DNA from 4 places in the Kitasatospora sp. NPDC059160 genome. Region 3 is predicted to be linked to each of the others. Evidence: riboswitches for the same ligand, from Rfam matches in the RefSeq annotation. Region 3 holds a riboswitch; each other region holds the start of a gene.

Region 1 (5,589 bases), on a different contig from region 3:
GAGCTGATGGAGGCGTTGGCCGCCGTCGGTGCCGCGTACTTCCAGGACTTCGCGGCCGCCGCGGCCCGGCACGGGCTGTCCTCCTCCCAGGCCAAGGCGCTGGGCTCGGTGCAGGAGCCGGTGCCGATGCGCGCGCTGGCCGGGCGACTGGGCTGCGACGCGTCGAACGTGACCGGGATCGTGGACCGGCTGGAGACGCTGGGCCTGGCCAACCGGGAGGCGGCCGCCGGTGACCGCCGGGTGAAGATCGTGGTGATCACGGCCGAGGGCCGGGAGATCCTCAACCGGATCCGCGGCGAGATGGCCCGAACCCACCAGGCCTTCTCGGCGATGACCGACGAGCAGCGGATCGCCCTGCACTCGATCTGCGGGCAGGTCCTCCCGGTGCTGGCCGGCCGGACGGGCGCCGCGCCGCAGTAGCGGCGGCCACCGGGCCCGCCGGTCGGGCCCGCCGGCCGGGTCGGTGCGGCCTCGCGCCATCCGCCGACGTTCGGCGTGACCTCGGCTGTTAGGCTTGCGAAGCGTGAGCGCGAAGCCCCAGATCCCCAATGTCCTGGCCTCCCGGTACGCCTCGGCGACCCTGGCCCAGCTGTGGTCCCCCGAGCACAAGGTGGTCCTCGAGCGCCACCTGTGGCTCGCCGTCCTGAAGGCCCAGCAGGACCTCGGTGTCGAGGTGCCCGCGGATGCCGTCGCCGACTACGAGCGGGTGGTCGACCAGGTCGACCTCGGCTCGATCGCCGCCCGTGAGCGGGTCACCCGCCACGACGTGAAGGCCCGGATCGAGGAGTTCAGCGAGCTCGCCGGCCACGAGCAGATCCACAAGGGCATGACGTCCCGGGACCTGACCGAGAACGTCGAGCAGCTGCAGATCCGCCAGTCCCTGGAGCACGTCCGGGACCGTACGGTCGCCGTCCTGGTGCGCCTGGCCAAGCTGTCCGCCCAGCACTCCGAGCTGGTCATGGCCGGCCGTTCGCACAACGTGGCCGCGCAGGCCACCACCCTGGGCAAGCGCTTCGCGTCGATCACCGACGAGCTGCTGGTCGCCTTCCGCCGTCTGGAGGAGCTGATCGCCCGCTACCCGCTGCGCGGGATCAAGGGCCCGGTCGGCACCGCCCAGGACATGCTGGACCTGCTCGGCGGCGACACCGAGAAGCTGGCCGAGCTGGAGCGCCGGGTCGCCGGCCACCTCGGCTTCGACCACGTGCTGACCAGCGTCGGCCAGGTCTACCCGCGCTCGCTGGACTTCGAGGTGCTCACCGCCCTCGTCCAGCTGGCCGCCGCGCCGTCCAGCCTGGCCAAGACCATCCGCCTGATGGCCGGCCACGAGCTGGTCACGGAGGGCTTCAAGGAGGGCCAGGTCGGCTCCTCCGCGATGCCGCACAAGATGAACACCCGCTCCTGCGAGCGCGTCAACGGCCTGGCGGTCATCCTGCGCGGTTACGCGTCGATGACCGGCGAGCTGGCCGGCGACCAGTGGAACGAGGGCGACGTCTCCTGCTCCGTGGTGCGCCGGGTCGCGCTGCCGGACGCCTTCTTCGCCTTCGACGGCCTGCTGGAGACCTTCCTCACCGTCCTGGACGAGTTCGGCGCCTTCCCGGCCGTGATCGAGGCCGAGCTGGACCGCTACCTGCCGTTCCTGGCCACCACCAAGGTGCTGATGGGCGCGGTGCGTGCGGGCGTCGGCCGGGAGACCGGCCACGAGGTCATCAAGGAGCACGCCGTCGCCTCGGCGCTGGCGATGCGCGCCGGCGCCCGGGAGAACGAGCTGCTGGACCGCCTCGCCGCCGACGAGCGGATCCCGCTGGACCGGGCCGGGCTGGACGCGCTGCTCGCCGACCGGCTGTCCTTCACCGGTGCGGCCGGGGCGCAGGTCGCCGAGGTCGTCCGACAGGTGGAGGCCGTCGCGGCGGCCTACCCGGAGGCGGCCAAGTACGCCCCCGGCGACATCCTCTGACGAGGAGTCAGTTCTCTGACGAGGGCCCTGCCGCCGTTCCGGTGGCGGGGCCCTCGCGCGTCCGGGGGCGGCCCGGGTCGAGCGGCGGGGTGGTGGTGGCGCAGGGCCAGTCGCAGTTCGGCTCGGCCACCGGGTGCTCCTCCTCCGGCGCCAGCACATTGCCCCGGACGGTGGCGAAGGCGATCAGCCCGCCGGCGGCCAGCAGCCCCGCGCAGATCAGCATCGCGGTGTGGAAGGCGGAGTCCACCGCGGAGGGCACCCGGTAGGCGTCGCCGCTCAGTCCGGCCAGGGCCGGCAGGGCGGCGACCGCGAGCAGGCCCGCCGCGCGGGCGGCGGCGTTGTTGACGCCGCTGGCGATGCCCGCGTGCCGCACCTCGACGGCGGCCAGCACGGTGGCGGTCAGCGGGGCGACCAGCAGCGTCATCCCGGAGCCCATCACCGCGACCGCGGGCAGCACGTCCGCCCAGTAGGAGGAGCCGGGGCCGGTGCGCAGCATCAGCAGCACCCCGGCGGCGCACAGCAGCGGGCCGACGGTGAGCGGGACGCGCGGGCCGATCCGCTTGCCGAGCCGCCCGGCGCGCGCGGACAGGGTCAGCATCAGCACCGTGATCGGCACCAGGGCGAAGCCGGAGACCAGCGGGGAGAAGCCCGAGACGATCTGCAGCTGCACCACCAGCAGGAAGAAGACCCCGCTGAACGCCGCGTAGACGCAGAGGGTGACCAGGTTCACGGCGGTGAAGAGCCGGGAGGAGAACAGGCCGAGCGGCAGCATCGGGTCGGGCGTGCGCCGCTCGACGGCCACGAAGGCGGCGGCCAGCAGCAGGCCGATCGCACCGGTGACCCAGACGGCGGGGGACAGTCCCTCCCCGGCGGCGGTGAGCGCGTAGGTGACGGCGCCGAGCGCGAGGGCGGCGAGCAGGGCGCCGGGCACGTCGAAGCGGCCGGCGGCGGACTCGTCCCGGCTCTCCGGGACGTAACGGGAGGTCACCGCGATCACGGCGGCGGCCAGCGGCAGGTTCAGCAGGAAGATCCAGCGCCAGCCCGGGCCGTCCACCAGCCAGCCGCCGAGGAAGGGGCCGACGGCCGCCGACACCCCGCCCAGGCCGGACCAGAGGCCGACCGCCGCCGAGCGGTCGTCCGGGTGGAAGACCGCCTGGAGCATGGCCAGCGAGCCCGGGGTGAGCAGCGCGCCGCCGATGCCCTGGACGGCGCGGGCGGCGATCAGCACGTGGATGGTCGGGGCCGCGGCGCAGGCCGCGGAGGCGACGGCGAACCAGACCACGCCGATCAGGAAGACCCGGCGCCGTCCGTAGCGGTCGCCGAGGGCGCCGCCGAGCAGGATCAGGCCGGCCAGGGTGAGCAGATAGGCGTTCAGGGTCCATTGCAGGGAGGCGAGGGAGGCGCCGAGGTCGGCGCCGATCCGGGGCAGGGCGACGTTGACGACGGTGCCGTCGAGCATCGCCATGCTGGAGCCGAGCACTGTCGCGAGGAGTACCCAGCGGCCCTGCGCGGTGCCCAGGCGCAGAGTGCCGGCTTGAGAGGTGGCCACGGGCCGAATCCTGCGCCCGCCGGGGTGTACGTGACAAGGGTCACCGGGTGGTGTGTCGGTCGGTGGCGGTGCGTGAACGGACGGTCGCACGGGGGTGGTCCCGGCGGCGCAGGGTGGTGGATCAGTGGCGCCGGGTGAATGGATCGTGCACGGAGCGTGCAAGGGATCATTCGGAGGGTGACGGGGCTGCGGGGGTTGTTGCCGATTCAAGAGATCGACATTGCTTCACCCGAACGGATGAGTTTTAGTTCAGCGACCGCCCGGCCAGTCCGGACGGATCCACCGGGTGGAACGCCGAGTCCTGCCGCTGCCCGGTGGCTCGCACCGAACTCTGTACGGCAGGAGCGGGGGACCCACAGGTAAGTCGCCGGACCGGAGTTCGCGCCTTTTCGGGCGCGGACCACCAGGGCCGGCTTGGGGTGAAGCCGCACATGCGGCCGGGCAACTCCAGCCCGAACCCGACAGCTCACCTCGCAGGCGTCGGAGAGGAAAATTCCATGCCTGCACAGGCTCGTCGTATCGCCCTGCCCCGTGCCGCCCGCATCGGCATCGCCACCGCCGTCACCGGGGCCTCGTTCGTCCTGCCGCTCGTGACCGCGATGAGCGCCCAGGCGCACACCGCCCCGGCGGCCACCACCGCCCCGGCCGCTTCCGGGGCCGCCGCTCCGGCTGCCGCCCCGGCCGCCCAGCAGAGCTACCGCGTCGTCAGCGGTGACACCCTGTCGAAGATCGCCGACGCCAAGAACGTCGAGGGCGGCTGGCACGCGCTGTACGAGCAGAACCGCTCGGTGGTCGGCGCCGACCCGAACCTGATCTTCCCCGGTCAGCAGCTGGCCCTCGCCGGTCACGCCGCCGCTCCGGCGAAGCCCGCCGCCCCGGCCAAGCCGGCCGCTCCGGCGAAGTCCGCCGCGCCGGTCACCCAGGACACCTCCGCTGCCGCGGACTCCCAGGTGCAGGTCCGGACCGAGGCTGCCAAGCCCGGCGCCCAGGTGCAGACCCAGGTTCAGACCGCCGCCCCGGCCCAGGCCGTGACCGCGGCCCCGGTCGCCGCCACCTCCGGCTACGTCGCCCCGCTCGCCAACCCCGTGCTGGGCGAGGCCTACGGCGTGGCCGGCTCGATGTGGGCCTCCGGCCACCACACCGGCCAGGACTTCGTCGCCTCCACCGGCACCCCGCTGCGCGCCGTCGCCAACGGTGTCGTGGTGAAGGCCGGCAGCGACGGCGCCTACGGCAACGAGGTCGAGATCAAGCTCGCCGACGGCAAGTACGCCCAGTACGCGCACCTGTCCTCGATCGGCGTGAGCGTCGGTCAGACCGTCACCGCCGGCCAGCAGCTCGGCCTCTCCGGTGCGACCGGCAACGTGACCGGCCCGCACCTGCACTTCGAGATCCGTACCGGTTCCGAGTACGGCTCGGACATCGACCCGGTCGCCTACCTGCGGGCGCACGGCGTCGCGCTCTGACCCTCCGGGGCCTTCCGCAGGAACGTGTGAACCACCGCTGGTGCGGGGCGAATCGACGCCCGGGATGGTCATGTCGGGTGACCGCTCGACCGGGTGATCGCCGCACCGGTGGACCTGGGCGCGGGACACGCCCAAGGCCGGCCCGGCCGTACGGGACAACCTCTCGTACGGCCGGGCCGGCCGCTGCCGTTCTCCGCTCGGTCGTCGTGGTCCACGGGTACGTCTCGTATTCGCGCTGACTGCGCCGACTGCGGCGGCGGTCAGGGGCGGCGGGCCGGGAGGCCGTGTTCGGCGGCGGCCATCAGGTCGTGCATCCGGTGGCCGAAGTCCTCGGTGTCGCGGGCGGGTTCGGGGAAGACCAGGCGGACGTCGCGGTGGCCGTGCGAGTGGTCCAGGCGCAGTACCAGGCCGTGGCGGTCCAGGGCGAGCGGGCGGACGGCCGGGCCGTGGGTGAGCAGTGCCGGGTCGAGCAGCCGGGTGAGCAGGTCGAGGGCGTCGGCGTGGTCGTCGGCCAGGTGGGTGAGCAGGGCGGCCTCGTGACGGGCCAGCGGGTCGGGGGCGGCGAGGGAGAGGTCGGCGGCGGTGAGCGCGCCGGTGCCGTACGGGGTGGCGAGGACGGCGTG
Region 2 (5,589 bases), on a different contig from region 3:
CGGTCGCCCGGCTCGTGAACCGAGGCCGGGCCGCCAAGCCCGGGATCCTCCAGCCAGCCATCTCCCGTATCCCCTCCTGGTCGCGACGGTGCCCCGCCGTCCACCCTACGGGGTGAGCGGCGGGGCACCGGTCAGGCGTGCGCTACCGGGGGCCGCGGGCCCCCGGGATCAGGGCCGGACGCCGCCCGGCCCGGGCGCGCTCAGCCCTCGTGCTTGAACCGCGGGAAGGCGCCGCGGCCGGCGTACTCGGCGGCGTCGTCGAGGATCTCCTCGATGCGCAGCAGCTGGTTGTACTTGGCGACGCGCTCGGAGCGGGCCGGGGCACCGGTCTTGATCTGGCCGCAGTTGGTGGCGACGGCCAGGTCGGCGATGGTGACGTCCTCGGTCTCGCCGGAGCGGTGCGACATCATGCAGCGGTAGCCGTTGCGCTGGGCCAGCTCGACGGCGTCCAGGGTCTCGGTCAGCGAGCCGATCTGGTTCACCTTCACCAGCAGCGCGTTGGCGGTGCCGGTCTCGATGCCCTTGGCCAGGCGGGCCGGGTTGGTGACGAACAGGTCGTCGCCGACCAGCTGGACCTTGTCGCCCAGCTTGACGGTCATGGCCTTCCAGCCGTCCCAGTCCGACTCGTCCAGCGGGTCCTCGATGGAGACCAGCGGGTAGGAGGCGACCAGCTCGGCGTAGTACTCGATGAGCTCGGCGGCCGACAGGGCCTTGCCCTCGAACTGGTAGGCGCCGTCCTGGAAGAACTCGGAGGCGGCGACGTCCAGGGCCAGCGCGATGTCGCGGCCGGGCACGTAGCCGGCCTTCTGGATGGCCTCGGTGATGAGGTCCAGGGCCTCGCGGTTGCTGTCCAGGTTCGGCGCGAAGCCGCCCTCGTCGCCGAGGCCGGTGGACAGGCCGCGCTCCTTCAGCACGCCCTTGAGGGTGTGGTAGACCTCGACGCCCCAGCGGACGGCCTCGGAGAAGGACTCCGCGCCGATCGGAGCGATCATGAACTCCTGGATGTCGACGTTGGAGTCCGCGTGCGAGCCGCCGTTGAGGATGTTCATCATCGGGACCGGCAGGACGTGGGCGTTCGGGCCGCCCAGGTAGCGGAACAGCGGCAGGTCGCTGGCCTCGGAGGCGGCGTGCGCGACGGCCAGCGAGACGCCCAGGATGGCGTTGGCGCCGAGCGAGGACTTGTCCGGGGTGGCGTCCAGGTCGAGCATGGCCTGGTCGATCAGGCGCTGCTCGGTGGCGTCGTAGCCGACCAGCTCCGGGCCGATCTGCTCGATGACGGCCAGGACGGCCTTCTCCACGCCCTTGCCGAAGTAGCGGTTCTTGTCGCCGTCGCGCAGTTCGAGCGCCTCGAAGGCGCCGGTCGAGGCACCCGACGGAACAGCGGCACGACCCGTGCTGCCGTCGTCGAGGCCGACCTCGACCTCGACCGTGGGGTTGCCGCGGGAGTCGAGGATTTCACGGGCTACGACGACATCGATGGACGGCACGAAGCATCTCCTTGCGGAAGCAGGGTCCGGCTGCGGGTGGTGCTGTCGGCCGGACGATTGCGGAGTCGTTACGACCAGAGCCTAACCGCCCGGGCTCCCGGGGCCACCTCGGCCCGGGCTGCGTCTCACCGTGTGGCCCGGCTACCCACCGGTAGTTCACCTGCTCGTCCCGGTGCGTCCCACCGGGGCGTCCATCGGGGCGGGCGAACGCGGACGTAGGGGGCCGCCGGGCGCGGCCCCCTACGTGTCCAGCGTGTCGTTCTCCGTGGAACGGTCCGGCTCAGCCCAGGTGCAGGACCTGGCCGGGCACGATCATGTCCGGGTTGCCGCCGACCGTGGTGCGGTTGCCGTCGTAGAGCGCCTGCCAGCCGCCGGACACGCCCTGGGCGGTGGCGATGCCCGACAGGGTGTCACCGTCCCGGACGGTGTAGTCGTGGCCGGTCGTGGCGGCCGGGGCCTGCGCGGCCCGCGGGGCGGCGTGCTTGGGGGCGTACTGCTGCGCCGACGGGGCGGCGGGCTGCTCGGCCTGCTTCGGCGCGGCGTGCTTCGGCGCGTACTGCTGGACCGGCTTCGGCTGGGCGGGCTTGGCGGCGGCCTTGGGGGCCTGCTGCTTGGGTGCCTGCTTCTGGGCCTGCTGCTTCTGCGGCTTGGCGTCCGAGGAGGTGTCCACCTGGGCCGGGGCGCCGCCCTTGCTCAGGCCCGCCTTCTGGGAGCAGACCGGCCAGGCGCCGGGGCCCTGCGAGGCGAGGACCTTCTCGGCGACGGCGATCTGCTGCCCCTTGCTGGCCTGGTTGGCCTGCGCCGCGTACGCGGTGCCGCCGTACGCCTTCCAGGTGCTGGGGGTGAACTGGAGGCCGCCGGAGAAGCCGTTGCCGGTGTTGATGCTCCAGTTGCCGCCGCTCTCGCACTGGGCGACGGAGTCCCAGACGGAGGCCGGGGCGGCGGAGGCGCCGGTGGCGGAGAGGAGCGGCAGTGCGAGTCCGACGCCGGCCACACCGGCGACGGCGATGGCCTTCTCGGCCTGGGTGCGACGGCGATGACGGCCGGTTCCAACGAACAGCATGAAGGTCCCTCTCCGCACGCCTGCGAGGTGAGCTGTCGGGTTCGGACCGGGAGGTGGCCCGGCCGCCGTCTGCGGAATCGATTCCGCGCGGGCGGCTTCACCCCGAGCCGTGGAGGAACGGCAACAAACCTGGTTCCCCCGCCCCTGCCCAGGGTTCTGGTCGGTTTCCCGTGACGCGGCGGGCAGGATTCGGCGTCCGCGCACGAGGTCCGCAGCTGCGAACTCCACGGAGACTAGACAGATCCTCAGACGAATCACAAGCTCATATCACCGACATCACACAAGAATTACGGCCCGTGTTCGATCGCCTACCAACGGCGGGGCTTTGTCCGGTTTGATGAGCGTTCATACCACCGCCGGTGGCCGGTTCCGGATGCTTCGTCAGCGTGTCGTGGCCTCAGGACGACTGTGCGGCGACCGGGGCTCCGGACTGAATTCGACCGGAAGTTCGCGCAATCCACGCATGATCAGGCCACCCCGCCAGCGCAGATTCTCCGGGCTTTCGGCCAGCCGCAGATCCGGCAGCCGGGAAAGCAGCGTGGCCAGCGCGGACCGCCCCTCCAGCCGGGCCAGCGGGGCTCCGATGCAGTAGTGGATGCCGTGCCCGAACCCCAGGTGCGGGTTGTCGCTCCGGGCCAGGTCGAGGGTGTTCTCGTCGGAGAACCTGGCCGGATCGCGGTCCGCCGCCGCCAGCACCACCAGCACCGGGTCCCCGACCGGGATCTCCACCCCGCCGATGGTCAGCGGAGCGGTCGCGAACCGCCAGGTCGCCAACTCCACCGGCCCGTCGTAGCGCAGGAGTTCCTCGATCCCGGTCTCCAGCAGCGCGGTCTCGCCGCGGGCCACCGACTCCTGCAGCAGGGCCCGCTGCCCGGGATTGCGCAGCAGCGCGTACGTCCCGTTGCCGATCAGGTTCACCGTCGTCTCGAACCCGGCGAAGAGGAGGATGAAGGCCATCGCGGCGGCCTCGTTCTCGGTCAGGTGCTCGCCGTGGTCGCTCGCCCGGATCAGGCCGGAGATCAGGTCGTCCCCGAGGTCCGCCCGCTTGCGGTGGATCAGCTCCAGCAGGTACGCCCGCATCCGCTTCACCGCCCGCCCCACGCCGCCGCGTTGGCCGCCCCCGTGCCGGATCATCATTCCGGCCCAGTCCCGGAAGTCGTCCTGGTCCTCGGAGGGAACGCCGAGCATGTCGCAGATCGCGTAGATGGGGAGCGGGAACGCGAACTCGTGGATCAGGTCCGCCGAACCGCGCTGCGCGAAGCCGTCGATCAGCCGGTCGGTGAGCTGCTGCACCCGCGGCTCGAACTCCGCCACCCGGCGCGGCGTGAACGCCTTCGACACCAGGCGGCGCAGCCGGGTGTGGTCCGGCGGGTCGATGTTCAGCAGGTGGGTCATCAGGTCCGCCTGCCGCTCCCCCGGGATGCCCACCCGGCCGGTGCGGTGCGCCTGCCCGCTGTGGTGCGCCGGGTTCTTCGAGAGCCGGCCGTCCGCGAGCGCCTGCCGGGCGTCCGCGTAGCGCGTCACCAGCCAGGCCTCCACCCCGCTCGGCAGCGTGGTGCGGTGCACCGGGGCGTGCTCGCGCAGCCAGGCGTAGGCGGGGTACGGGTCTGCGGCGAACTCCCAGGTGAAGAGCTGCGGGTCGGGCTGGGCGGCGGGCTGGGCGCCCTCGGGCTGAGCTGGCATGGGTCGACCGTAACCGCTGGACCGGAGGGGCCCGGACCACCGGCGCACGCGCCCCCGCGGCCGGCCGGAGGCCACCGCCGCGCGAACCGTCCGTGACCGGCGCGCGAGCGGAACGCCGACACTCCGTGGACGGCCCGTGGACGGTGCGTGGACGGGCCTTGGCCAGCTCTTGGCCGGGCGGCAGGCGTGAGCCTGGTCACCTGAGGGGTAATCCCTGTTGCGGAGGGTCAGGACCTGCCTACGATCCTCCGAAGTACGCGCGGGCGCCGGTGCGGTGTCGCCCGCAGGGAGGAGCTGGACCAATGACGGTCAGCGGAGCAGTCGTCGTCATCGCGGTACTCGCGGGCGGTTCGGGGGCCGACCTCGCCCGCCGGTTCACCGCGGCCGGCACCGCCGGGATGCTGATCGCCGACACCCACGTCGGCATCGCCGAGGACCTCGCCTCCGAACTCGACCGGCCGGGCTGCCCCGTGGTCGGCGTCTCCGGCGACATCCGCCGGCCCAGCGACGTCGCCGCGCTGGTCGACACCGCCGAGAAGCACTTCGGTCCGATCGACCTCTTCTGCGTGGCGGGGCCGAGGGGCGAGCGGATCGTCTCCCTCGCCGACCTGCCCGCCCACCTCGACCTGGAGCGCCTCGCCGAACTGGTCGTCCTGATCGGCGAGGCGATCGGCGAGCTCGTCCCGCCGCAGCGGTGCGCCACCGAGCGCACGGCGACGGCGGCCTGAGCCGCCCCGCCACCGAGGTCTACTCCGGCCGGAGCCCCTCGGCCGCGCGCACCGCGTCCCGGTAGCCGCGCGCGGCCGAGCGCAGCGCCGCGTCCACGTCCACCCCGGCGTCGTGCGCCCGCTGCGCCACCGCCAGCAGCAGCCGGCCCGCCGACTCGGCGGTCAGCTCGCGCGGCAGCTCGTACGGCTCGTCCGGCACCCCCGCGAAGCCCGCCCGGCGCACCCGGGACACCAGCTTCGCCGCGTACGCCAGCGCCGGCAGCCCGGCCGGCACGCCGTCCAGGACGGACTCCCGGTCCGCCTTCTCGGCCGCCTTCAACTGCTCCCAGTTCGCCTCCGCCTCGTCGGCGCCCGCCACCTCGACGTCCCCGAACACGTGCGGGTGCCGGTACAGCAGCTTCTCGACCATGTCCCCGGCCACGTCGTCGATCGTGAACGGATCGGTCGGGTGCTCCTCCGCGACCCGGGCGTGGAAGAACACCTGGAACAGCACGTCGCCCAGCTCCTCGCGCAGCGCGTCCCGGTCCCCCTCCTCGATCGCCTCGACCAGCTCGTAGGCCTCCTCGACCAGGTACTTCACCAGGCTCTCGTGGGTCTGCTCGGCGTCCCACGGGCAGCCGCCCGGCGA
Region 3 (5,589 bases):
CCACCACGCCCTTGCCGGTGGTGAGCAGCGCGGGGAGCGCCTCGCGGGTCATCAGGAAGGTGCCGGTCAGGTTCACCGCGAGGAGCTTGTTCCAGAACTCCAGCGTGGTCTCGTGGGTGTGCGAGGAGCGGAGGATGCCGGCCGCGTTGACCAGGACGTCCAGACCGCCCAGGCCCGCGACGGCCTCGGCGACGCCCGCCACCACGGCGGCCTCGTCCGAGATGTCCAGGACCTGGATCGTCAGGCGGTCGGCGGTGCCCTCGGCGGTCGCGCGGTCCAGGGTCTTCTTCAGGCCGTCCTCGTTGACGTCGACGGCGACGACCTTCCCGCCCTCGGCGAGGATCCGGTGCACGGTCGCCTGGCCGATGCCAGAGCCGCCGCCGGTGATCAGGACGTTCCGTCCGCTGAAGCGCTCCATGGTGGTACTCCTTCGTTCGTGGTCTCTCGACCTCAAGAGACACGGTACGCCCATGTGGCACGTTGTGCCAAGAAGTCTTGATGTGCCACCTGGGCGCGATGCGTCGGGACCGTGATCGCTTGCGTACGCTGACCCCTGTGACCGGACGCCCGACCCTGACCCAGCGCCGCCGTGACGCCACCCGGCTGGAGATCGCCCGCACCGCCGCCGCGCTCTTCGCCGAGCAGGGGGCCGAGGCGACCACCGCCGAGGAGATCGCCGCTGCCGCGGGCGTCTCGCTGCGCACCTTCTACCGCTACTTCTCCGTCAAGGAGGACGCCGTCGCCCCGCTGCTGGCGGCCGGCGGGCAGCGCTGGGTGGACCTGCTGGCCGAGAGTCCGGCGGACGTCCCGCTGCGCGAGGCGCTGGAGCGCTCGGCCGTCGAGTCGCTCACCCCGGCCGACGACGAGGCCGTCGAGGCGATGCACTGGACCCGCGACCTGCTGCGCGACCCGCGGCTGGACGGCACCTGGCAGCGGGTCCATGCCGCGTCGGAGGCGCGGCTGCGGGGCGTGCTGGCCGCCCGCTGTCCGGACGGCGCCGATCCGCTGGAGGTCCGGCTGGCCGCGGCGGCGGCCACGGCGGCGATCCGGGTGGCCCTGGAGCAGTGGGCCGGCTCCGATGCCGCCGTCACCGGCCCCGGCTCCCCGCAGGACCTCGGCGCCCGCTGCATGCGCGAACTCACGGCGGGGCTGCGCCTGTGGGCCCGGCCGACGGGGGAGTGGCGACCCAGCGGTGAGCGGATGACAGCGGACGGATGACAGCGGACAGATGACAGCGGACGGATGACAGCAGCCGGATGACGGATAACAGATAGCGGCGAACAGATGACAGAGAACAACTTTCGAAATCTGTTATCTGTTATCCGTTCGCTGTCATCTGTTATCTGAAAGTTGAAATCTGTCATCTGTTCGCCGCTTCCCCACAGCCCCCGATCAGCTTCCTCCCAGCTCCCGCTAGGGTTGGTGCGCGCGCCCCGGTGGGGGAACCGGGGTGACCTCCTCGGATGTCCCTGAGTGGAGGGGGCGGGAGTTCGAGGCGTGGGAGCAACTGGAACATGGGTCTGACGAGCCACAAGGTGCTGGCGCTGGCCGTGCTGATGGCGGTCGTGGTGATGGTCGGCACGGTCTGGCTCTGGCCCAGACTCGCCCGGAAGAGCTGGCAGGCGGTGCTCGGCCGGATCGGCGCGCTGCTCGCTACCCAGCTGGCGGTGCTCGCCGCGCTCGGGCTGGTGGCGAACAACTACTTCGCCTTCTACAGCAGTTGGGACGACCTGATGGGCACGGGCAGCACCGGCCCCGTCGTCATCCACAACAAGGCGGACGCCTCCGGCCGACTGCTGGTCGAGACCATAGGCCAGGCGTCGGTCAAGGGCGGCGGCGCGATGGGCCGTGAGCCCAGCCAGTCCGGCGAGATCCGCAAGGTCCGGATCGACGGCAAGGAGAGCCGGCTGTCGACCGAGGGCTTCGTCTACCTGCCGCCGCAGTACTTCCAGCCCGAGTACGCGCAGAAGCAGTTCCCGGCCGTGATCGTCAGCACCGGATTCCCAGGAATCGCCGAGAACCTGATCACCCGCTTCAACTACCCGGGCGCCGCGCTCAAGCTGCTGCAGGAGGGCCGGATGCAGCCGACCGTCATGGTCCTGATGCGCCCCTCGCCCGCCCTGCCGCAGGACACCGAGTGCGAGGACATCCCGGGCGGCGCGCAGTCCGACACGTACTTCACCAAGGACGTCCCGTCGGCGATCCAGGCCAGCTACCGGGTCTCGGCCGACCCCCGGGCCTGGGCCTTCATGGGTAACTCCACCGGTGGCTACTGCGCGCTCAAGCTGGCCATGCGCCACCCGGACGTCTTCCCGACCGCCGTGTCCCTGTCCGGGTACTACGAGGCGGCCGACGACCCGACCACCGGCGACCTCTTCGGCGGCAGCAGGCAGCGCCGCGACGAGGCCGACCTGATGTGGCGGTTGAAGAACATGCCGCAGCCGGACGTCTCCGTGCTGCTGGCCGGCACCAAGAAGGGCGACGGCAACTACAAGCACGACACCGAGGCGTTCATCGACGCCGCGAAGAGCCCGATGAAGGTCTCCTACAGCATGCTCGAGAACGGCGGCCACAACTTCGAGACCTGGAGCGCCCTGCTGCCGTCCTCGCTGGAGTGGCTGTCCCAGCACCTCAAGGTCCCGAACCAGCCGGGCCACCCGGGCCAGACCGTCTGACGGCGCCGCCCGCGGAACGCACCGAACCCCCGGAAGCCGCCGAGGCTCCCGGGGGTCGGTGCGTTCCGGCGCCGGTCAGGCGACCCGTTCCAGCGTCCCGGTGTGCAGCTGGCCGACCCGGCCGCCCTCGCCCTCGAAGGTCCAGAAGGCCCGTACGGTCAGCGCGTTGAGGTCCATCACGTGACTGACGGTGATCCCGCTCTGTTCCGTCCAGCTGATGAAGTAGATCTCCGGCGCGACCTCGGCGACGTGCAGCCGCACGTCCTCCCACTGGCCCGCCGACTCGCCGAGGCCCTCCCAGCGCAGCCGGGTGCCGTCGGCCGAGTAGGAGTTGCGGAAGGCCGCGCCGTTGTCGGCCCGGAAGACGTAGGTACGGCCGGCGAAGGCGGGCAGGGGCGCGGTCATGGTGGGGCGGGACCTCTTCTCTGGAACGGGGGACGGGTCGTACGGCTCCGGTCGGTGCTCTTGTGCACCGCGGAAAATCCCAGGGCTCCAATTTATCCGATGGGGCGGACTCGGGCGGCTCCACGCCACGGCGGTCACGCACGGTCCGCCACCGCCGCGCCGCGCACCGTGTGCGACCGGCAGCCCGGGCGGGCCCGGCGGGACCGCGGGTCGGCGTCGGCTCCATTGATCAACTCGGCCGCCACGCAGCGTCGTTGATCGACACCACTGTGAGCTGCGCGACAACCGGCCCCATCAGGTTGTCCGTCCACGGACGGCCTGCCTAGCCTGCAGTCGTCGTCCGCTGTCGCGGACCCCGCCGCCGGGACGCCGAGTCCCGTCCACCCGCCGGCGAGTACCCGAGCACCACAGCGGACGGGAGCGGGGGAACCAAGGTCAGCGCCCGGCCCGTACGCACCAGCGTGCGGGGCGTGGCTAGGGGTGAAGCCGCTCCACAGGCGGCCGGGCAACTGCAGCCCGAATCCGACAGCTCACCTCGCAGGCGTGGCAGAGGACCCCCATGCACCAGCCTGCCCGGCGCCGTCGCGCGCCCCGCCACGCCCGTCCGTCCCACCGTGGCCGCAACACCGCCCTCGCCACGACCGGGGCGCTCGCCATCACCGGTGCCGGCCTGCTCGGCCTGCCGTCCGTCTCCGGCGCCCAGGCCGCCACCGGCCCGACCGTCACCCAGGACCGCCTCGCCCCCGCCACCATGGTCGCGGGGAAGGCGGGCACCGCCTCGCTGGCGTTGCACTCCTCGTCCTGCTTCACCGCCAAGACCGTCGGCGTGGGCGTCCGCGACGCGCGCGGCACCAACCTGGACTTCCCGGGCAACGCGAGCAACGTGCAGATCTGCCCCGGCGGACTCACCTACACCAGCGCCGCCCGCACCCTGGCCGCCGGGACGTACACCCAGTTCGGCTTCTGGCAGGACCTCGGCGGCGCCTGGCACAACCTGCCCTCGCAGCAGCTGGTGGTCTCGGCCACGGGTACGCCCACGCCGACCCCGTCCCCGACGGCGAAGCCCACCCCCTCCCCGACCGCGACCGCGAGCCCGACGGCGAAGCCCACCGCGACCGCGTCCCCCACCGCGTCCCCGACCGCGAGCCCGACCGCGACGCCGACCCCCACCGCCACGGCCACCCCGACGACCCCGGCGTCGTCCTCCCCGATCGCCGGCAAGTCGCTGACCTGGTCCGACGAGTTCAACGGCCCGATCAACTGGGGCCAGCGCTGGGTCGGCGACAAGAGCACCTCGTACAAGTACGGGAACCACAACCCGGACGACAACAAGCTCGACTGGCTGAACAAGAACAACGTCACCGTCGCGAACGGCGTCGCCACCTTCACCGCCACCCCGGGCGGGCCGACGCTGGAGAACGGCAAGCAGTCCTGGAACACCGGCTTCCTGACCACCGAGGGCTCCGCCGAGGGGTTCCAGGTCAAGACCGGCGACTACGCCGAGACCCGGGTCAAGCTGCCCGCCGGCACCGGCGCCTGGCCCGCCCTGTGGACCTGGAAGAACGGCAACGGGGAGATCGACTCCTTCGAGTACCACCCCGACAACCCGAACCTGCTGGAGCTGACCAACCACGTCAACCCCGGCAACCCCGACTACTACACCGACGCGAGCGCCATCGGCACCGACCAGTGGGTGACCATCGGCACCTACTACGGCGCCAACTCGGTGGACTGGTACGTCAACGGCGTCAAGGTGTTCTCGGACGGCAAGGGCATCGGGGCCAACTTCTCGGCGTACCTGATCCTCAACCTCTCGGTGAGCGCCGGCAAGTACCACCCGGCCCCGCAGGGGAACAGCCCGATCACCATGGCCGCCGACTACGTCCGCGTCTACCGGTAGCCACGTCTACCGGTAAGCGCGTCCACCGGTAACCACGAGCCCGCCCCACCGGTCACCGGGAGCCCGGCAGCCGCTCGCCGGCGGCCGGTGACCGGTGGGGCGATCCGTCGCGTCAGTCGCCCGCCGTCTCGACGACCTTGATGTCGAACTCCTCCCGGTGACCCCTGCCGCCGGGGTCGTCCGCGCTGCGCACCTCGACCGAGCCGCCCTCCAGGATCCCGAGCTCCAGGTCGTCGGAGAGCCGGACCGGGACGAGGGCGGTCACGCTGCGCCCGTCCGGCAGTCCGGGACCGAACACGCAGCGCACCTGCCTGCCGCGCGAGATGACCGCGCAGTTGTCGGGGAAGTACGGGCCCTCCGGGGTCACCCCGTTCGGCAGGGTGACCGTGATCGTGAGCGGTGAGGCGGTGGTGTCCGGGCCGAGATTGGCGACGAAGGCGTGGATGGTGGTGGCGCCGCCGGGCGGCGCCGGATCCGGGTCGATCCGGACCACCTCCAGGTGGGAGCGGGACGTCTTGGCGACCACGGCGGGCAGAGTGGACGCCTCGGGCGCCCCCGGCGCGACGGTCCCCAGATCCGGGCGCGGCACCGGGTGCCGCACCGCCCAGG
Region 4 (5,589 bases), on a different contig from region 3:
CGGCCGACCCGGCGTTCGACGGTCGGGCCGAAGACGTGCAGGAAGAGCAGGTTGCCCAGCAGGTGCAGCCAGCCGGCGTGCAGGAAGAGGCCGGTGAGGGCGGACACCGCCGGGTGCTTGCCCGGGGTGGGGGCGGCGGGGCAGCCGGGGACCGGGTCGGGGGCCTCGGCCAGTTGTCCGGCGGTCAGCGGGTGGCCGGTCAGCAGTTCGGCGGGGACGGCGCCCCAGCGCTGCTCGTACCGCTGCTCGGCGCAGATCCGGGCCTGGCCGGTGCCGTACAGGGGGTTGAGGCCGGCGGCCGGGCCGAGCAGGAAGACCAGGGTGTTGACCGCGATCAGGGCGTAGGTGACCGCCGGGGCGGGCAGCGCCGGGCGGCCGTCCCGCGCGTCGGTGTGGTCGGGGGCCGTGAGCGCCATGCGGCCAAGCATCCCTCCGGGCGTGGCAGGTGACACGGCGGTTTACGGCAGGTGGACTACTGGTCCGTCCGGCGGGGCGGGACGGACTCCGGTCATCTCAGCTGACCGGTGGTCCTCGTGGTTGCCCCAGGCAATAGGCTTGGGGCGGGCATTCCCGCCTCCCGCCGCCGACGCCGGGGCTCCGGGGGAGCGCCCGGCCCGCCCAGGGACCAGCCGAGAGGACCCCCGATGACCGTCCCCGCTCCGACCGCCGAGACGCGCTGGCGCTGCACGCTGTGCGGCAACCTCACCCGCTTCGACGTGACCCGCTCCGCGCGGGTCACCGAGTTCCTGCACTTCGACCTGGCCGGCGAATCCCGGGTCGAGGAGACCGAGGTGCACAGCGAGACCGTGGAGTCCGTGCGCTGCCGCTGGTGCAACGCGGTGGACCAGGTCGAGCTGGTGGCCCGTCCGGGTGCCGAGGCCGCGGAGGCCCCCACCACGCAGGGCTGACCCCTCCGGTGCGGTGGGCGGTGCGCGACACCGCCGTCCACCGCACGGGACAATACAGACAAGACGCACGGAGCGTGACGACAGGGGCGGCCGCGGCCGCACCCGCTGGACCAGGATCGGAGCCGAGGACGTGGTGGACGCAGCGAGGGAGCCCGGCGAAGCGCAGGGGCTTCAGCCCGCTGCGCCGGCACCGGAGCCGGCCGCCGGGCCGGTCCGGTCCGAGACCGACCTCCCGGGGGGCGCCGGCGGGGCCCCGGCCGGCGCGGGTGCCGAGCGGGCGCCCGAGAAGCTGGACCGGCCGCTGCCCGAAGGGGTGCGCCGGCGGGTGGTCGGGCTGGCCTCGGACGCGCTGGGCGGGCTGCCGCCCGGGGAGCTGCCGCAGAGCCTGCGTCAGTACGTCAAGTTCACCCCCGCGCGGCGGGCCAAGTACGCGGCCACCGCGCTGGCGGCGGCGCTGGAGTCCGAGCCGGCCTTCCGGGTGCGGATAGCGGAGCGGCTGCGGCTGGGCCAGCCGGACCTGGTGAAGGCGCTGGAGTCGGGCACCGTCCCCGGCGCCGCCGATCCGATGGACGTCGCGGCCGCCGCCTACCTGGTGCGCTCGCCCGGCTGGAGCCGACTGGTCGCCGAGGCGGGCGAGGAGGCCGAGCGGGCCGGCGCCGAGGACGCGGCGGCGGAGGCCGCCCGGCAGGTGGAGAAGCTCCAGGCCGAGCTGGCCGAGGTGCGGGCCGCGGCGCGGGCGGACCTGGACCGCCAGCGCGCGGAGTTCGAGGGCGTCCGGCGGGAGGCCGAGTCGCTGCGCAAGAAGGTGCGGTCGCTGGAGAGCGACACCCGGCGGGCGCAGGCCGAGACCCGGCGGGTGACCGGGGAGCTGGAGGCGGCGCGGGCGCAGGCCACCGGGGAGCGCAGCGCGGCCGAGTCCGAGGCGCGGCGGCTGCGGCACCGGGTTTCCGAACTGGAGACCGCGGTCGAGCAGGGCCGCCGCTCGGCCCGGGAGGGCCGCAGCGTCGAGGACATGCGGCTGCGGCTGCTGCTGGACACCGTGCTGCAGTCGGCGCAGGGCCTCCAGCGGGAGCTGGCGCTGCCGGTCTCCCAGCTCCGCCCGGCGGACCTGGTGGAGGCGGTGGTGCCGGGGTCGGCCTCGCCGCACGACGTGGCCCGGCGCGGCCTGGCCGAGGACGACCCGGCGCTGCTGGACCAGTTGCTGGCGATCCCCCAGGTGCACCTGGTGGTGGACGGCTACAACGTGACCAAGACCGGGTACCCGGCGCTGCCGCTGGAGCAGCAGCGGATCCGGCTGCTGGGCGGGCTGGCGATGCTGGCCCAGCGCACCCAGGCGGAGGTCACCTGTGTGTTCGACGGGCAGGACCTGGACGTACCGGTCATCATGGCGCCGCCGCGCGGGGTGCGGGTACGGTTCAGCCGGACCGGCGAGACCGCGGACGAGCTGATCCGCCGTCTGGTCCGGGCCGAGCCGCAGGGCCGTCCGGTGGTGGTGGTCTCCACCGACCGGGAGGTCGCGGAGGGCGTGCGGAAGGCGGGTGCGCGCCCGGTGGCCTCGGTGCTGCTGCTGAACCGGCTGGCCCGGCCCTGAGCCGGCCCCGAGCCGGGTCGGAGTCGGGACGGGGGCTGTGACGGCAGGTCAGTGGGGCTTCCGTGCGGGTGTGCGGATCCGGTGAAGTCAGTGGGGGAACCGGAGTTCACGCCTTCGGGGGAGTGGCAAAACGGGTAGATCTTCACTAGGGTCTGGCGTCAAACCTATTTTCCGGAATCTCACCTGATCAGGTGAGTCCGATGGAAGAAGGAGCCGGTCCCTTGGCCTCCCACCGCCGTCCCAAGCAGCCGAGCCGCGCGCGGGTCTCCGTGCTCACCGCTGCTGCTGCGACCGCGGTCGCCCTCTCCGCCCAGGTCGCCGCGCATGCCGCGCCGCAGCCGAACAAGAGTGACGTCAAGGCGCAGATCGACCAGCTCCAGCAGGAGCAGGAGCAGGCGGCCGAGAAGTACAACGGCGCCAAGGAGCGCTCCGACCAGCTCCGCAAGCAGGCCGACCAGCTCCAGGACCAGGTGGCCCGCAGCCAGGACCAGATGAGCCAGCTCCAGGTGGGCCTGGCCCAGGTCGCGGGCGAGCAGTACCGCACCGGCGGCATCGACCCGTCCGTCCAGCTGATGCTCTCCTCCGACCCGTCCGGCTACCTGGACAAGGCGTCGAGCGTCCAGCAGGCCAGCACCACCCAGACCGAGGCGCTCAAGGGCCTGCTCGACCAGCAGCGCCGGCTGGACCAGGAGAAGGCCGAGGCGGCCGCCGTGCTCGCCTCCCTGGACTCCACCACCAAGGACCTCAACCAGGCCAAGGCGGACGTCAACACCAAGTTGAAGACCGCCCAGGACCTGCTGAACTCGCTCAGCGCCGCCGACCGGGCCGCGCTCCGGGCCCAGCAGCAGCAGGACGACCGCGCCTCCCGCGGCGCCGACCGGGTCGACCTCAGCAACCTGCCGCCGGCCAGCGGCTACGCCGCCGTGGCGGTGGCCAAGGCGATGAGCAAGCAGGGTTCGCCGTACGTGTGGGGCGCCACCGGGCCCTCCACCTTCGACTGCTCGGGCCTGATGGTCTGGGCGTACGGCCAGGCCGGCGTCTCGCTGCCGCGCACCTCGCAGGAGCAGGGCCACATCGGGACCGCCGTGACGCTGGCCACCGCCCAGCCGGGTGACCTGGTGATCTACGGCGGCGACATGCACCACGTCGGGATGTACATCGGCAACGGCATGGTGGTCCACGCGCCGCACACCGGTGACGTGGTGAAGGTGATGAAGGCCGACGCGATGTCGATCAACACGATCCGCCGGATCTGACGCTCCGGTACCTCCCCGGGGGCCGGTTCCGGCCCTGTGATCCGCGCCACCTCCGGTCGGGGGTGGCGCTCCGGGTTTGCGGACCGGGTGGGCCGGAGGGTGAGAGTCGATCAGCTTTGCGTGCGCCGGTGATCACCATCAGTCATTTTCACAAAAGAACATGGGTAATCTTCCGTCTTTTTTCTGACAAGGATTTGAACGGATCACGGTTCAGTTACTAGGGTCGTGCTCCGAACCACCGCACAGTCGATCACCCAGCCTGGGTGGCGGCGGTGGTTACCGCCGAGTTCGCGAAACAGCGGGGCAGGTCGAAGCGACTGCCCGACAGGGGAGCCCAGTAGTCGGGGGCGCTGCGGAGCGGAGCCGGGGAACCACACGTTCCTCCGGGGTGAATCGGCGCCAGGTCGGCCGTAGGTGAGGCCGGTGAGGCGTCGTAGGGCATGCTTCCGGCCCGAACCCGTCAGCTCACCCGGTAGGCGGCGTAGGAAGAAGGAGTCCGCCTTCGTGGCGTCCCATCGTCGTCCCAAGCCCGCCAGCCGTACCCGCGTCTCGATCCTGACCGGTTTCGCCGCCGCCGCCGTCGCGCTCTCCGCGCAGTCCAGCGCGCACGCCGACCCGCAGCCGACCAAGGACCAGGTCAAGGAGCAGGTCGACCAGCTCAACGAGCAGGCCGAGCAGGCGACCGAGAAGTACAACGCCGCGCAGGAGAAGCAGCAGGAGCTGGAGAAGCAGGTCTCCGGCCTCCAGGACCAGGTGGCCCGCCAGCAGGCCCAGGTGACCGACCTCCAGGGCGGCCTGGCCGAGATCGCCGGCGAGCAGTACCGCAACGGGGGCATATCCCCGACGGTCCAGCTGATGTTCTCCTCCAGCCCGGACAACTTCCTCAACCAGGCCGGCGCGCTGAACCAGGCGGGCAGCACCCAGAAGAACCAGCTCAAGCAGCTCCAGGACCAGCAGCGCAAGCTGGACCAGGACCGCACCGAGGCGCAGGGCAAGCTCGGCGAGCTGGAGTCCACGACCCAGCAGCTGAAGGCCTCCAAGGACGAGGTCCAGAACAAGCTCAAGGCCGCCCAGGACCTGCTCAACACGCTGACCGAGCAGGAGCGCCAGGCGATCAAGGCGGCCGAGGACAAGGCCGCCGCCGACGCCAAGGCCAAGGCGGACGCCGCCGCGAAGGCCGCCGCCCCGGACCGCGCCTCGCGCGACAGCAGCCGCAGCGACCTCGGCTCGGGCTCCACCGCCGCGCCGGTCAAGATCGCCCCGGGCAGTTCGCACGGTGCCGCCGCGCTGGCCGCCGCCGCCACCAAGGTCGGCAGCCCGTACGTCTGGGGCGCCACCGGCCCCAGCTCCTTCGACTGCTCCGGCCTGATGGTCTGGGCGTTCAACCAGGCCGGGGTGTCGCTGCCGCGCACCTCGCAGGAGCAGGCCGGCGCCGGCACCCGGATCGGCTCGGACATCTCCCAGGCCCAGCCCGGCGACATGCTGATCTTCTACGGCGACGCCCACCACGTCGGCATCTACGCGGGCAACGGCCAGGTGCTGCACGCTCCCAAGCCGGGTGCGTCGGTGCGCTACGAGGCCGTCTCCAACATGCCGCTGGCCTCCATCGTGCGGGTCTGATCCCCGGCCACGCGTTCACGGGCCCGGTCCTCCGTCACGGAGGGCCGGGCCTGCGGCTTTTCCGGCGGCTCGACCTGGTGTCCGATTAGGGGTCAAATATTCGGGTCGGTAGGGGTTTGGACTCACTTGCCCGGACTCGCTAACGTCTGCCACCGGACTCCCGCTCGACGGCCGCCCACCGGGGCGCGGCCGCGGGGCCGCGCCGCAGGACTGG

The links. Region 3 has a riboswitch for cyclic di-AMP ahead of ACFXOZ_RS13070 (hypothetical protein). Riboswitches for the same ligand answer to the same signal wherever they lie in the genome.
Region 1: linked by a shared signal. The riboswitch ahead of ACFXOZ_RS23455 (peptidoglycan DD-metalloendopeptidase family protein) and the one ahead of ACFXOZ_RS13070 (hypothetical protein) in region 3 are both predicted to bind cyclic di-AMP.
Region 2: linked by a shared signal. The riboswitch ahead of ACFXOZ_RS08885 (transglycosylase family protein) and the one ahead of ACFXOZ_RS13070 (hypothetical protein) in region 3 are both predicted to bind cyclic di-AMP.
Region 4: linked by a shared signal. The riboswitch ahead of ACFXOZ_RS28185 (NlpC/P60 family protein) and the one ahead of ACFXOZ_RS13070 (hypothetical protein) in region 3 are both predicted to bind cyclic di-AMP.

The regions. Positions count from the first base shown of each region.
Region 1 is NZ_JBHZCN010000055.1:31,329-36,917, reverse strand. It holds gene ACFXOZ_RS23470 (MarR family winged helix-turn-helix transcriptional regulator) at 1-420, shown strand, start outside; gene purB (adenylosuccinate lyase) at 524-1,954, shown strand; gene ACFXOZ_RS23460 (MFS transporter) at 1,962-3,503, opposite strand; cyclic di-AMP (ydaO/yuaA leader) riboswitch at 3,816-3,998, shown strand; gene ACFXOZ_RS23455 (peptidoglycan DD-metalloendopeptidase family protein) at 4,001-4,966, shown strand; gene ACFXOZ_RS23450 (DUF2470 domain-containing protein) at 5,227-5,589, opposite strand, start outside.
Region 2 is NZ_JBHZCN010000015.1:6,772-12,360, forward strand. It holds gene ACFXOZ_RS08875 (septum formation initiator family protein) at 1-37, opposite strand, end outside; gene eno (phosphopyruvate hydratase) at 201-1,487, opposite strand; gene ACFXOZ_RS08885 (transglycosylase family protein) at 1,768-2,550, opposite strand; cyclic di-AMP (ydaO/yuaA leader) riboswitch at 2,552-2,722, opposite strand; gene ACFXOZ_RS08890 (cytochrome P450) at 2,932-4,233, opposite strand; gene ACFXOZ_RS08895 (SDR family NAD(P)-dependent oxidoreductase) at 4,536-4,961, shown strand; gene ACFXOZ_RS08900 (MazG family protein) at 4,981-5,589, opposite strand, start outside.
Region 3 is NZ_JBHZCN010000024.1:86,408-91,996, forward strand. It holds gene ACFXOZ_RS13050 (SDR family NAD(P)-dependent oxidoreductase) at 1-418, opposite strand, end outside; gene ACFXOZ_RS13055 (TetR/AcrR family transcriptional regulator) at 556-1,218, shown strand; gene ACFXOZ_RS13060 (alpha/beta hydrolase) at 1,515-2,675, shown strand; gene ACFXOZ_RS13065 (MoaF N-terminal domain-containing protein) at 2,751-3,080, opposite strand; cyclic di-AMP (ydaO/yuaA leader) riboswitch at 3,525-3,632, shown strand; gene ACFXOZ_RS13070 (hypothetical protein) at 3,640-4,980, shown strand; gene ACFXOZ_RS13075 (hypothetical protein) at 5,093-5,589, opposite strand, start outside.
Region 4 is NZ_JBHZCN010000074.1:9,375-14,963, forward strand. It holds gene ACFXOZ_RS28165 (rhomboid family intramembrane serine protease) at 1-416, opposite strand, end outside; gene ACFXOZ_RS28170 (hypothetical protein) at 645-908, shown strand; gene ACFXOZ_RS28175 (NYN domain-containing protein) at 1,198-2,499, shown strand; gene ACFXOZ_RS28180 (NlpC/P60 family protein) at 2,721-3,755, shown strand; cyclic di-AMP (ydaO/yuaA leader) riboswitch at 4,094-4,249, shown strand; gene ACFXOZ_RS28185 (NlpC/P60 family protein) at 4,260-5,375, shown strand.